DNA from 3 places in the Pantoea sp. X-Soil-ISGK-259 genome. Region 1 is predicted to be linked to each of the others. Evidence: predicted binding sites of a transcription regulator. Region 1 holds the regulator's gene; each other region holds the start of a gene.

Region 1 (4,954 bases):
AGACGCTGAAAATGTTCATTTTCAGCGCGATTACGTGGGTTGCACAGATTAATATTAAAAGGCATTACAGTTTTTAAACGAACTGGACTAGAATGGCCTGGGCCCTGATCCTGGATCAGATTAATCTCAACTTTGTCGCGGTGCGTAGTGGCCCTGACAACTTAACTAATCAACGGACTATGCGTTTAATCATTACGCTTTTCATGCTGGCCATTGCGCAACTGTTTTTCAACGTCGCTGCTGCTTCGCCGCACACGCCGGTGAACGTCAGTACGCATAAAGCAGAAAAAAAGAGTGCGCGCGACGATGAACGCCGCAAACGTCGCCAGGTAAAAACGGTGACGAAAAAGACTCGCCTCAGCCCTGTTCAAAAACTTAAAACGAAAAAACAGAAAAAAGTCGAACTCACTGCCAAACAGACGCCTGCTAAGAAGACCTCGCTTAAAACCGCCCGTATAAGCAAAAGCCAGCAAAAGAACAAAGAGAAGAAACGCTATGGCCATCAGCGCCTGCTAAAAACCGCTGAGGTCACCACCAGCGAGCCGGGCACGATTAAAATGAGCAAATCCCACCGTCAGCGTTATCAGAAGGCTCGCGAAACCGCGATGACCAAACTGATGGGCCAGCTGGGTAAACCCTACCAGTGGGGCGGCACTTCGCCGCATACCGGCTTCGATTGCAGCGGCCTGGTCTGGTACGCCTATAAAGATCTGGTGAAGTTTAAGATTCCGCGTACCGCTAATGAGATGTATCACCTGCGTGACGCCGCACCCATCAAGCGTGAGTCGCTGGAGAAAGGCGATCTGGTCTTCTTCCGTATTAATGGTCGCGGTACAGCGGATCACGTTGGCGTGTACCTGGGAGATGGCAAGTTTATCCAGTCACCGCGTACCGGAAAAGACATTCAGATTAGCGCATTAGGGGAAGATTACTGGCAGCGTCATTACATTGGTGCCCGTCGTGTGATGACGCCGAAAACCATACGCTAACCAGAAAACAGTCGTAAAAAGCCGGGAGATTCCCGGCTTTTTTTTAGTGCAGAATGGCGGTAAAACTAAAGGCTACAATCATCAGCAGACAGCCCGCAGTCGTCATTAAAGCCAGTTTAAGATCGGTACTCATTGTTTGCTCCTTAGTCACACAATTTGTGGGGATATCGCATTTTCCCACAGGGCCCGGTAAAAATCTCGTTTTATCCGTTCAGCCTTGTTAGAATCCCGCCTTTGTTGCGCAACGCGCGCAATCCTGATTCCGTTTGCGCCGGTTTTCAGGCGTTTTATTTCCGCCAGCGGCCTGTAAACCGGCCAAAAACGCGGCATTTTTGCGGAAAAAACCCTGAGCAGACGCAAACGTTTAACACTACGCTTATCATAGAGTTAGATAAGCACTGGAGTCCGATTTTCATGGCAACAATTAAAGATGTGGCGAAACGCGCTGGCGTCTCAACGACGACGGTTTCGCACGTCATCAATAAAACCCGCTTTGTCGCAGAAGAGACGCGTAACGCGGTCTGGCAGGCGATAAAAGAACTGCACTATTCGCCAAGCGCCGTGGCGCGCAGCCTGAAAGTGAATCACACCAGAACGCTGGGCCTGCTGGCGACCTCCAGCGAAGCCCCCTATTTCGCAGAGATTATTGAAGCGATTGAGAATCACTGTTTTGACAAAGGCTATACGCTGATTCTGGGGAATTCGCATAACGATCTGCAAAAACAGCGCGCCTATCTCAGCATGATGGCGCAGAAGCGTGTCGATGGTCTGCTGGTGATGTGCTCAGAATATCCAGACGACCTGCTGCAGATGCTGGAAGAGAACCGTAACATCCCGATGGTGGTAATGGACTGGGGCGAATCGCGCGCCGACTTCACCGACACGGTTCTGGATAACGCGTTCCAGGGCGGCTATCTGGCAGGACGCTATCTGATTGAACGCGGTCACCGCGACATTGGTGCTATCCCCGGTCAGATGGAGCGTAATACCGGTGGCGGACGTCATGCCGGTTTCCTGAAGGCGCTGGAAGAAGCCAGCATTCAGCCGCGCGCCGAGTGGATTGTCCAGGGTGACTTTGAGCCGGAGTCGGGCTATCAGGCGATGCAGCAGATCCTGTCACAGAAACAGCGCCCGACGGCGGTGTTCTGCGGTGGTGATATCATGGCAATGGGTGCAATTTGCGCCGCCGACGAAATGGGTTTGCGCGTACCGCAGGATATTTCGGTGATCGGTTATGATAATGTGCGCAACGCCCGCTATTTCGCACCGGCCCTGACCACCGTGCATCAGCCTAAAGCTCAGTTAGGTGAAAAAGCGCTGGATATGCTGCTGGACCGCATCACCAGTAAGCGTGAAGTGTCACAGACGATTGAAGTACACCCTACGCTGATTGAGCGCCGCTCGGTGGCCGACGGTCCATTCCGCGACTATCGCCGTTAATCCTCGCTTAACCACTCCTGATTAAGCGTTTGCGCATCACCCAGGTAGCTGAGCAACCAGCCAGTCGCCGGTGATGCGCGATCCTCAGCCCAGCTGACACAGCAGGGACTGTCCGGAAACGCCACCGGCAGAGTCAGTTCAACCAGATCGCCGCTGTCGAGCAGTGGCCTGGCAAGATGACCGGGCACCATCGCCACACACAATCCCGCCTGCACGCACTCCAGCCCGGTTTGCCATTCCGGCACCACCAGCCTGCGCTGGTTATCCAGCGTCCATGTCATTCGGCGCGGCAGTGCGCGTGAAGTATCTTCCAGCACCAGTGACGGCCAGCTACGCAGCGTGTCGTCATCGATCTGGCTCGCCTGCGTCAGGGGATGATCGGGCGCGACCACGCAGCGCCAGTTGAGTGTGCCCATATCGCGAAACGCAAAACGTCCGCCCACCGGAATCGCCTGGGTGGCCCCAATGGCCACTTCTACCCGGCCATCGGCCAGCGCATCCCAGACGCCGTTAAAAACTTCATAACTGATGATCAGCTCCATGTCGGGGAAATGGCGATAGAAATCTTTAACCAGTTGCCGGGTGCGCTGAGGTTTAGCGATACGGTCAACCGCGATGCTGAGCTGACCGCGCCAGCCGTTGGCCAGCTGCTGACACTGTCGTCGTGTGGCTAGCATTTTTTTGATGACGCTGCGCCCTTCACGGACAAAATGCTCGCCTGCCGGAGTCAGTACCACTTCACGGTGCTGACGCTCAAACAGCGGCACCGCCAGCCAACTCTCCAGCTGCCGCACCGTGTAACTGATGGCAGAGGGCACCCGATGTAACTCCTGCGCAGCAGCGCTAAAGCTGCCGCCACGGGCGACTGCGTCAACCACTTCTAATGCATATTCTGACCACATAATCTGCCTTCAAAATTTTTAACAGCAAGCGGCAAATATTACCGTTTCACAGCAGCAAACGCACCTTTTACACTCTGCCGCGTTTATCCTGCAAAAATGAGAATGAGATGTTGTCGAATAAAGGATTTATGCCTTACCTTGCCCTGCTGAGCATGCTCGGCTTTTTAGCCACCGATATGTACCTGCCCGCCTTCGGCGCGATGCAGCAAACGTTTAACACCTCACCCGGCCTGATCAGCGCCAGTATGAGTCTTTTTCTGGGAGGCTTCGCTGTGGGTCAGCTCTTCTGGGGACCCCTTTCCGATCGCATTGGCCGTAAACCTGTGCTGCTGACCGGGCTGGCCATGTTTGGGATCGGTTGTGCAGGCATGCTGTGGGTCAATGATATCTATCTGATGCTGGCGCTACGTTTTGTTCAGGCGATTGGCGTCTGTGCTGCTGCCGTTAGCTGGCAGGCACTGGTCGTGGATCGCTACCCTGCCGCACGTGCCAACAAAGTTTTCGCCACCATTATGCCGCTGGTTGCACTCTCTCCGGCACTGGCCCCGTTGCTGGGCGCCTGGCTGATTGGTCATTTCCACTGGCGTTCAATCTTCCTGGTGCTGACCCTGATTGCGGTAGCGCTGATTCTGACCACGCTGCGTCTGCCCACTGTTCGCAAAGTCGCAGGTGAAAAAAAGGCACAGCCGGGTTTCTTTACCCTGCTCAAATCGCGGGTTTATAGCGGCAACGTGCTGATCTACTCAGCCTGTTCTGCCAGCTTCTTTGCCTGGCTGACGGGTTCGCCGTTTATTCTGGCAGATTTAGGTCTCTCGCCTGCCGACATCGGCCTGAGTTATGTGCCACAGACCCTCGCCTTTTTGATAGGTGGCTTCGGCTGTCGCGCCCTGCTCAACCGCTTTAACGGTTCACAGTTGCTGCCATGGTTACTGGGTATCTATAGCCTGAGCATTCTGGCGCTGTTTGCTGTTGCGCTTGCCGGCAACAGCACGCTGGTTAGCCTGATGGTTCCATTCTGCGGCATGGCGCTGGCGAACGGCGCGATCTATCCGATTGTGGTCTCCAGTGCATTAATGCCCTTCCCGAATGCTACCGGCAAAGCGGCCGCATTGCAGAACACACTGCAGTTAGGTCTGTGCTTCGCCGCAAGCCTGGCGGTATCAGCCGGATTAACTCAGGCGCTGTTTACCACCACACTCACGATGACGGCGACCATTGTGCTCGCGCTGTTCGGCTTCGCCATGCAGCGTGCCGACAGCGCACAAAGTGTTGTTGCCTCAGCGCAACCTGCCTGCCAGGATAATCACTGACACACTGACTTCTTAGTTAGCATCCTAACAATAAGTCATTGAATATTGACCCGCGTGAGAATATACTCATTCGGGTCAACAAATCTGTAATAAATCAACAATATAATAACGTAATAATCTGATTGGCACCCTGTTGCCGGGACGGTATTCGCGCGCGTTATTCTCATCTTGCCCGTCCAGCTGCAGGCTATTCCAGTCCTCTGTATCACACAATAACCGGTGTGCGGAGTCATCCGTAACGTTTCTCAATGCCTGACGAAATTGGCTACTCTTTGTTCAGGTTCAGATTGGACAGGTGGTGGAAAAGCTATGA
Region 2 (4,954 bases), 1.4 Mb from region 1:
CATCGGTAGGCGACAACACGGCCGCCAGCGCCAGCGCCGGAATCAACGGGATACCCGGCACCAGCCAGTAGATCAGATAGCCAATGCCGAACACCGTAATCAGCACCAGCGCCAGCGCTAAGCCAATTATCTCGCGGCCATGATGCAGGAACTCACTGATGGGCGTCTTCCAGCCATCCGCAAACAGCAACGGCGGAATGAACAGCACCAGAAACAGCTCTGGATCAAAGTCGACATGCAGACCAAACGTTGGCCAGGCCAGCATCGCACCCACGGCGATCTGAACGAGTGGCAAGGGGATCTGAAAAGGGAGAATACGAGCCGCGACGCCAGAGAGCGACACGACCAGCGTCATGATGAGAATTGTAAAAAAGATTTCCATGCTTTCCTTAGGCGTCGTTTCTTTCAATCATTGGTTAAGCATTAAAGTGTAAAACAAACTGCGGTGAAGGGTGTCAGCTACGCGTGCGCCGGGCGGGAAAAAAGTGACAAATACCGGGCGCACAAGCGCACGCCCGGTTGTGCCGTCAGATAGCCCAGCCACCGGCGTAAAATGCCACCAGCGCGACAGCAATAATGACCGTACCGACGTTGAGCTTACGCCATTCACCGGCAAAGAGGCGGCCCACCACCAGGCTGGCAAAACCGATCATGATGCCGGTTACGATGTTGCAGGTGAGCACAATGATCACGGCCGTTAGCAGGCCCGACATCGCATCGACAAAATCATTGAAGTCGACTTTTGCCACGTTGCTGAGCATCAGCAGCCCTACATACATTAAGGCGGGTGCGGTCGCGTAAGCCGGCACCAGATAAGCCAGCGGTGACATAAACAGAATAGCGAGAAACAGCAGGCCAACCACAATCGCAGTGAGACCCGTTTTGCCGCCTGCTGCGGTGCCTGCCGCCGATTCGATATAGACCGCAGCCGGTGATGCGCCCACCAGTCCCGCGAACAGGCTGCTGACAGAATCACTGGTCAGCGCACGGCCGCCATTAATAATCTGGCCCTGTTTATCCAGCAGATTGGCCTGACCCGCGACCGCGCGAATCGTGCCGGTAGCGTCAAAGACCGCGGTCATCACGAGTGCCAGCACGCTGGGCAACACCACCGGCTGCAACGCGCCCATAATGTCCAGGCTAAACAGCAGCGACTGCCCGCTGGCATCACGCAGGCTTGGCAGTGCAAACAGTCCCTGCCACTTCACCGCTGGGTCAAAGATCAGGCCCAGCAGTGAAATAGCGATAATCGTCAGCAGAATGCCGCCGGGCACCCGCCGCTTCTCCAGTCCAATGATCGCGGCCAGTCCCAGCAGCGTCATCATCACCGGGAAACTGGTGAAGTGGCCCAGTGCCACCGGCAGGCCCGGTGCCGGATTTTTTACGACCAGCCCGACGCCGTCAGCCGCAATCAGCAGCAGAAAAAGGCCAATCCCGACGCCGGTTCCGTGCGCTACACCCATTGGCAGATTACGCAGGATCCAGGCGCGGATGCCGGTCACCGAGATCAGGGTAAACAGCAGGCCCATCAGAAACACTGCACCCAGCGCCACCGGCACGCTGATGTGCTGACCCAGCACCAGGCTGAAAGCGGTAAAGGCGGTTAAAGAGATCGCACAGCCAATCGCCATCGGCAGATTGGCCCATAGCCCCATAAGGAGGGAGCCAAAGCTGGCGACCAGGCAGGTGGCGACAAACACGGCGGAGGGGGAGAAACCGGCTTTGCCCAGCATTCCCGGCACCACGATGACGGAGTAGACCATCGCCAGGAAGGTGGTGAGTCCGGCCAGAATTTCCTGCCGCACGCTGCTGCCGCGCGCCGAGATCGAGAACCAGGCGTCCAGTTTTCCACTGGCCGGGCGTGATTCAGTTGACATAGTTGAGCCTCAAATTTCTTGTTGTGTGGATCGCTCTGCGACCATCGCTGTCCCTGGAATAAGCGGGTAGACGGCGTCACTGCCCGGTTTAACCTGGCAGGCAAACGTTTACCTTGCCGCAGATAGTTAGCCGCTAAAATCGGCCAGATAAAAAGGCAGAGGATTATCGGGCGTTTAGCGGCACATTTTCAACAGCAACAGGGAGATTCATCAGCATAAAAATCAGAGGTAAAGAGGGGAGAGGCGTCCGGTACAAGCCGTGATCACTTGCTGACATCCTGAAGTTAAAGCGATTTTCCGAAGAAAAAGCGCACCGGCGCAGGCATGAGGAGACCCAACGCGCCGGTGGAAAAGAGGACTAACCTGGCAGTGAAAGCTCGCCGCCCTGATCAATCGCACGTTGCCAGGCAGCACGCTGCTGCACGACCTGAAGCCATTTCTGCGTGGCAGGCATCTGATCGAGTCCGGCACGTTGCGCCAGCGCCAGCAGCGGAAAGCTCATCTGGATATCCGCAATCGAGAAACGCTGGCCGGCAAACCAGGGGTGAGTAGCCAGATGCTGTTCGATCATCTGCATGTGCGGCTTCAGCTGTTTATCCAGGAAAGCTTTCTGCACGCCTTTGCCGAATGCTGCCCCAACCGGACGCAGCAGCCAGGGCACCGGTGCTTTGCCCATCTGACCAAAGATTAGCTTCATGACCAGCAGTGGCATCAGCGAGCCTTCGGCATAATGCAGCCAGTAGCGGCACTGTAGCCGTGATTCCTCATCACTGACTTTCAGCCGGAATGCGTGGTCATGTTTCTCTTCAAGATATTCGAGAATGGCACCGGATTCTGCCACCACCCGATTGCCATCGGTAATGACGGGCGATTTCCCCAGCGGATGCACTTTTCTTAACGCCTCCGGAGCCAGCATGGTCGGTTCGCGTTGATAGCGTTTAATCTGGTACGGCACTTCAAGCTCTTCCAGCAGCCACAGCACCCGATGTGAGCGCGATTTCTCGAGATGGTGAACGGTGATCATCATGATTCCCTGTGTTTTGACCTTCACCAAGTATAGACGTCACTCTGTATCGGTATGTTTATCATCCTGTTCCGGGTCGAGTAGCACGGCACCTGAGCCCTGCTGACCCAGCCGATCGCCGGGGTTGCGCAGCGGGCAGTCGCGCATCGACAGGCAGCCGCAGCCGATACAGCCATCGAGGTCATTGCGCAGGCGGGTCAGGGTTTCAATACGCTTATCCAGCTCTTCGCGCCAGTGCTGCGTCAGGGCATCCCACTCTGGTGTGGACATACGCTTGTTTGCGGGAATATGGTCCAGACTGTCACTCACGGTCGCCAGCGGAATACCGATGCGCTGCGCAATCTTGATAATCGCGACACGTCGCAGCACGTCACGGCTGTATCGCCGCTGATTGCCGCTATTTCGCGTGCTGGAGATCAATCCTTTTGTCTCATAGAAGTGCAGCGCCGAGACCGCCACACCGCTACGGCGCGCCACTTCACCCGGTGTTAAAACCGGTTTTGGATAGTTGCGTTCTTTTTTCATCAGGCTCTTTACCTCAAGTTAACTTGAGGAATTATACTTGCTCTCCATCGAAACCCCTAAACTCCCATTAGCGTTTATTAAACACCAGAAGGATGAGGCCATGATGCAAGAAGAGATCATTCATTCCCTGACGCACTGGATTGACCAGAACCTGGATAAGAGCTTGTCGATTGATGAAGTTGCGGCCAAATCGGGCTATTCGAAATGGCATCTGCAGCGTATGTTCCGTTCCGTAACGAAACAAACGCTGGGTGGCTATATTCGTGAGCGCCGCCTGACGCTGGCAGCTGAAGCTTTGTCACAGACACAGCGACCGGTGTTTGATATTGCGATGCAGTATGGCTATGACTCGCAGCAGACCTTTTCCCGCGTGTTTCGTCGTCAGTTTGCACAGACGCCAACCGCTTATCGGCACACCATGCGTCGTCAGGCGATTCAGCGCCCTCGCCTGCCAGGTTTTGGCTATAACGATCCAATCAATAGCTTTACCCAGCGCACCACCGGCGAGTGTTGCCCGGTTCGCTGATTTTCCGTTGCGCCCGCTCCGGGCGCATCTGACTGATTTCCCCGCCGTTCTTCTTCTGCTGCCGACCCTTCCTTCGTGTCACTGCCACACCCGTGTAAATTTTGTTCAAAATTTAAAATCGGGTGATATAATGTGACCCAAGTCACACTTTGAACCTGGTTTGACGGCGTATAAGTCTCCCCTGACACACTTTTTCGCCGCCGGTGATGTCTGCAGATTGTCAGGATTACCTGTTGATATTGAGGTCCGGCCAATGGCTACGTTAACCACCAGTTTTCTTGTTATGCGTTGGGAATTGCTGAGCGCAGTCATGATGTTTTTTGCCAGCACCCTGAAAACTAAACTTCGTCAGGATAGCCGTCACGTGATGGCATTTATGTGTGGCGGGATTGGTTTAGGCATGACCTGCTGGTTTGTCACCGGTCTGATGGGCATTACCCTGAGTATGGATAACGTGCATAACTTCGTGGAAATCTCAAAGCATGCCTTTATTGAAGCAATGAGCCAGGCGCCTGCTGACTGGCCGATGCCCTGATTGATTGCCTGAATTTTGCGCATAAAAAACCCCGCTAAGCGGGGTTTTTTATATTGCTGTGTGTGCTTAAATTTTCTTCAACATGGCAGGAATATTAACATCCTGCACGGTAGCGCCCGGGCTCTGCGTTCCGCGGCGGTCCTGAATCCACATATCTCCCATCATCTGATTTAAACCACGATCTAAGCCGGTGACCAGTCCTGCACCTGGGGTGAAGGTCAGTTCGCCAAAGTAGATCCGTTCGTCATGGATATACCAGTCCACACGTACGTAGTCGAAATCACTGGCCAGTTTTTTACTCAGTTCGAGCGCATGTTCCAGTGACGGCATAATCGGTGACACATCCAGACCGGTATCGCGAATTTTGTGATAGGCCTCGTTGAGGTTGTTCACGTAGAAATTCATCGACAGCAGCGGCTGACAGCGGTTGTAGATCACCTGCAGCACATATTCGAACTTGCCATCCC
Region 3 (4,954 bases), 2.2 Mb from region 1:
GTACAGCACCTTCATCAGTTCGGTACGCCCCGCACCCATCAGGCCAGAAACGCCGAGGATTTCACCTTTGCGCAGGCTGAAGCTGACGTTCTCTACACCTGGTCCGCTCACGTTCTCCACTTTCAGTCGCACATCGCCTGGCGCCTGATCGATATGAGGATATTGATCTTCCAGCTTACGTCCGACCATCATCTCGATGAGGCTCTCTTCGGTCAGCTCGCTGACCGGACGTTCAGCAATAAACTGGCCGTCGCGGAACACCGTGACGTCATCGCAGATCTCAAAGATCTCTTTCATGCGATGCGAGATATAGACGATGCCGCAGCCCTGCGCTTTCAGTTCGTTGATCACGCGGAATAGAGACAGCGTCTCGGTATCGGTCAGCGCATCGGTCGGTTCATCCATAATGATGACCTGTGATTCGAAGCTCAGGACTTTGGCGATTTCGACCATTTGCTGATCGCCAATCGACAGATCCCCGACCAGCTTGTGGCTGTTGAAGCGCAGATTAAGACGTTTAAGCAGCGCATCCGCTTCGGCATACATACGCGGCCACTGAATACGGCCAAAACGACCTACATATTCGCGACCGAGAAAGATATTCTCCGCCACGGTTAACTGAGGGATCAGGTTCAGTTCCTGATGGATGATGCCAATGCCCGCTTCCTGAGACGCTTTCGGTCCACTGAAACGGGTCTCTTTGCCGAGCCAGCGCAGCGTACCGGCATCATATTGATAGATCCCGGTCAGCACTTTCATCATGGTGGACTTGCCTGCGCCATTCTCGCCCACCAGCGCCATCACGCGTCCTGCCCGAACATTCAGCGATGCACCCTTGAGGGCTTTCACACCCGGAAAGGATTTTTCAATGCCGTCGAGTTGCAGTAAAGGTTGCATAGCGGCCTCAGAAGGTCACACCGGCGCTGAGGATGACATTCGCAAACGGAGAACACTCTCCGCTGCGAATGACCGCCTGACTACGCTGCGTTTGTTGTTTGAATTGTTCATGACTGGTGTAGCTGATGGTGATGATATTCCCCTGGTGCTGTTGCAAGGCTTCGAGCACAGCGACAAGCGCACTATGAAGTTGCGGATTATGCTGCTTAATCTCTTCCGCGATCAGGGCGCTCTCTACCTGCATCTCCAGTGCGACAGCATTCACCACCTGCATAAAATCGGGCGTACCCGGCGTGAGCGCTAAGTCGATACGCTGCGGTCCTGCCGGAATCGGCAAGCCTGCATCGGCAATCGTCAGCGTATCCGTGTGTCCCAGGCGGGCAATCACATGAGAGAGTTCAGCGTTTAACAAGCGACCTTTTTTCATCTTTTCACTCCACAGCGAAACGTTTCGCTGATGGGAGTGTATGAAAAGCCGCCATCAACTCAACGGGCAAAGAAGAAATCTGTGATCGCCATCGAAACGTTTCGCTCACGCGAGGGGAAATTTGCATTAAGGCGGGGAACGGGCAGAAAAAAGGGCCGCAAATGCGACCCTGAAGCAAAAGATTAAGGCAGCTTTTTAACCTGCTTAACGTCCATCTCAATGCTGTTGAAATCTTTATCCAGTTCACCCGTGAGCTCTACGTTATCTTTGGGCGTGATTGTCTGGCCGTTCCAGTGCTTGTGGTCGATTTCGACTTTCATTGTGCCGGTCTGGTCGCGGAACAGATAATCTTCTTTGCCGGTCTGTTTCTCCAGCTTGCCGCGCACGGTGATCCAGCTGTCATCTTTCATCTCTTCAGCCTGCTTCACGGTCACCACACTGGTGTGGTCTGCACTAAAGCCACCCTGTCCGGCTGCTGACTGTGTCTGTGTGGCTGGCGCGCTGGGATCAACAAATCCGCCCTGCTGCGCAGCGAAAACCGGGGCGGAAGCCAGCATAACGACGGCCAGAATTGCAGCATGCTTTTTCATGGTGTACCTCTTTTCAGTGGTGTTTTCGGTTTGAATACGCCCAGTTGACCACAGAGTTCTTAACAGCTTCTTAAGCGTTAAAAATAAGCGATTTTCGCCGAAATCAGCTGTACACCAGGGAAGTTGCTTCGTATAAAGCGCTATCGGAACAGGGAGACGTGATGCGTATTTTACTGATTGAAGACGATCGCTTAATTGGCGACGGTATCAAAGCGGGGCTAAGTAAGCTGGGCTTTAGCGTTGACTGGTTTATGTCTGGTGAGTCCGGCTTTAACGCGCTGGAGGCCGCACCCTGGGATGCGGTGATTCTGGATCTTTCACTGCCCGAGCGGGATGGACTCGATATCCTGCGGGAGTGGCGACAGCAGGGCAACGATGTGCCGGTACTGATACTGACCGCCCGCGATGCGCTCGATCAGCGGGTCAAAGGCCTGCAGCTGGGCGCTGATGACTATCTATGCAAGCCTTTTGCCTTAACCGAAGTGGCCGCTCGCTTACAGGCGCTGATCCGCCGCCGTCACGGCCAGCTGCAGCCCGAACTCCGTCACGGTAACGTGGTGCTGATCCCCGGCAGCCACAGTGTGATGCGCGAGGGTGAGACGATTGCGTTGAAAAGTCGTGAACTGGCGCTGCTGGAACTCTTTATGCGCAATCCAGGCCGGGTGCTGACGCGTAGCCAGCTGGAAGAGAAGCTCTACAGCTGGGACGCCGACGTCTCCAGCAATGCGGTGGAAGTGCATATCCATCATCTGCGTAAAAAGCTGGGCAGCACATTTATCCGCACGCTGCATGGCGTCGGTTATACGCTGGGGGCCGCCGAATGCGATCAATGAGTCTGTTTCTGCGGCTGGGCATCGGTTTTGTGCTGCTGCTCGGCCTCTGCTGGGCCAGTGCCAGCCTGAGTGCCTGGCATCAGACGCGTGAAACCCTGGATGAGCTCTTTGATACCCAGCAGATGCTGCTGGCTAAGCGTCTGCTGACGCTGGATTTCTCCTCGCTGGACAATACCACACTGCCCAGAACCAAAGAGATGCTGCGCCACCATCGTGGCGAACAGGATGATGATGCACTGGCCTTTGCTGTCTTCACGCGTGACGGCAGGCAGGTGATGAATGATGGCGACAACGGCCGTTATCTGCCGTTTGAGGCGGAGCATCAGGGATTTCATGAAGGGCAGCTCACCAATGACGACGATAGCTGGCGATTTGTCTGGCTGACCACGCCTGATAAGCAGTTCCGGGTGGTGGTGGGCCAGGAGTCGGAATACCGCGATGACATGACGCGGGATCTGATGAAGGCCAGCATGTTGCCCTGGCTAATCGCGCTGCCTTTAATGTTGCTTCTGCTTATCGGTCTGGTCTGGTCTGAACTGCGGCCGCTGAAGACGCTGGCAAAACAACTGGCGCAGCGTTCGGCCGATGATGATACGCCGCTACAGGCAGACCGCGTGCCAAAAGAGGTGCAACCGCTGATGGTCGCGCTCAATGGTCTGTTCAGCCGCATTAGCGCCATGATGCAGCGTGAACGCCGCTTTACCTCCGATGCCGCGCATGAACTGCGCAGTCCGCTGGCCGCGCTGCAGGTGCAAAGCGAAGTGATCCAGCTGACTGCAGATGACGAAGTCATGCGAACCCATGCGCTGCAGCAGCTGGATGCCGGGATTGTCCGCGCAACGCGGCTGGTGGATCAGCTGCTGACGCTCTCGCGGGTTGAAGCCGATGATGTGCGCAGCGCCTTCGAACCTGTGTCGCTGAAACGCACGGTGCAGGAGACGCTCGCCGCACAGCTGCCTCTGGCGGACAAAAACGGTGTGACGCTGCGCCTTCTCGCAGAGGCCGATCCGCTGATTCAGGGGCATCCGCTGTTACTGTCACTGCTGGTGCGGAATCTGCTGGATAACGCCATTCGCTACACGCCTGCGGGCAGTGAGGTTGATGTGCGGTTGCAGGCAAACAGCCTGTCGGTGGAGGATAATGGCGAGGGTCTGAGTGCAGCGGATCTGCAACGGCTCGGAGAACGTTTCTGGCGACCGCCGGGCCAGGAGAAGAGTGGTAGCGGGCTGGGATTGTCGATAGTCCGCAACATTGCCCAGTTGCACGGAATGCAGGTCACCTTCAGCCAGCGATCCGGCGGCGGATTATGCGTCACGCTGCGCTGGTCAGCGCCCGCCCCGTAAGGCGGACGCTGCAGATCAAATCTCGACCTGAGTGCCCAGCTCGATCACCCGGTTTGGGGGGATCTCAAACTGGTCTGGCGCACGGAGCGCATTGCGCTGCAGCGCCAGGAAGAGTTTGCCGCGCAGGCGCAGATACCACGGACGTTTGCCGATAATCAGCGATTCATGTGACATGAAGAACGACGTCTCCATCATGCGGCAGTTAAGACCTTCCAGACCGCAGCGGTGGAAAATCTCCTCGACGTTTGGCGTTTCGCGCCAGCCGTAGCTCGCCACCACGCGCCAGAAAGTCGGCGACAGCTGCTCAATAGTGACGCGACGCACGTTGTGCACGTAAGGCGCATCTTCAGTTCGCAACGTCAGCAGCACCACCCGCTCATGCAACACTTTGTTATGCTTGAGGTTATGCAGCATGGCAAATGGAATCACATTCAGTGCACGTGACATATAGACCGCCGTGCCCGGTACGCGAACCGGCGGCGATTTCTCCAGTGACGCGATCATTGCCTCCAGGGAGTTGCCATGTTCGTGCATACGGCGCAGCAGGCGGAAACGCTCGCTTTTCCACGTCGTCATAATGATAAACATCACCAGGCCGAGACAGAGCGGCAACCAGCCACCGGAGAAGATTTTCACCAGGTTGGCGGTAAACAGCGGCACGTCAATGCAGAGCATTAATACCAGGATGACGGCAACCGCCAGCTTGTTCCAGTGCCAGTTTTTAACCGCCACGGTGCAGGAGAGCATCGCCGTCAGCACCATGGTGCCAGTCACCGCAATACCGTAGGCGGCAGCCAGATTACTTGAATGCTCAAAGCTGATAATCACAATCAGCACCGCGAAATAGAGCACCCAGTTGATTAC

The links. Region 1 encodes PurR, which represses purine synthesis genes. Its sites were predicted from a motif close to CANGCAAACGTTTGCNTG; they were not measured.
Region 2: the regulator PurR is predicted to act here: its motif matches at 1,975-1,992, upstream of AC6I77_RS01425 (NCS2 family permease).
Region 3: the regulator PurR is predicted to act here: its motif matches at 1,337-1,354, upstream of rbsD (D-ribose pyranase).

Annotation. Positions count from the first base shown of each region.
Region 1 is NZ_AP035986.1:1,763,281-1,768,234, reverse strand. Features, by position in the region: gene AC6I77_RS08220 (C40 family peptidase) at 180-989, shown strand; gene cydH (cytochrome bd-I oxidase subunit CydH) at 1,033-1,122, opposite strand; gene purR (HTH-type transcriptional repressor PurR) at 1,404-2,429, shown strand; gene punR (DNA-binding transcriptional activator PunR) at 2,426-3,331, opposite strand; gene punC (purine nucleoside transporter PunC) at 3,439-4,641, shown strand; gene cfa (cyclopropane fatty acyl phospholipid synthase) at 4,951-4,954, shown strand, end outside.
Region 2 is NZ_AP035986.1:314,715-319,668, reverse strand. Features, by position in the region: gene AC6I77_RS01430 (Na+/H+ antiporter) at 1-382, opposite strand, end outside; gene AC6I77_RS01425 (NCS2 family permease) at 528-1,877, opposite strand; gene AC6I77_RS01420 (glutathione S-transferase family protein) at 2,236-2,901, opposite strand; gene soxR (redox-sensitive transcriptional activator SoxR) at 2,941-3,426, opposite strand; gene soxS (superoxide response transcriptional regulator SoxS) at 3,527-3,952, shown strand; gene AC6I77_RS01405 (YjcB family protein) at 4,206-4,487, shown strand; gene AC6I77_RS01400 (ATP-grasp fold amidoligase family protein) at 4,554-4,954, opposite strand, start outside.
Region 3 is NZ_AP035986.1:4,008,755-4,013,708, forward strand. Features, by position in the region: gene rbsA (ribose ABC transporter ATP-binding protein RbsA) at 1-897, opposite strand, end outside; gene rbsD (D-ribose pyranase) at 905-1,324, opposite strand; gene AC6I77_RS19100 (YgiW/YdeI family stress tolerance OB fold protein) at 1,507-1,914, opposite strand; gene qseB (quorum sensing response regulator transcription factor QseB) at 2,076-2,747, shown strand; gene qseC (quorum sensing histidine kinase QseC) at 2,735-4,090, shown strand; gene kup (low affinity potassium transporter Kup) at 4,106-4,954, opposite strand, start outside.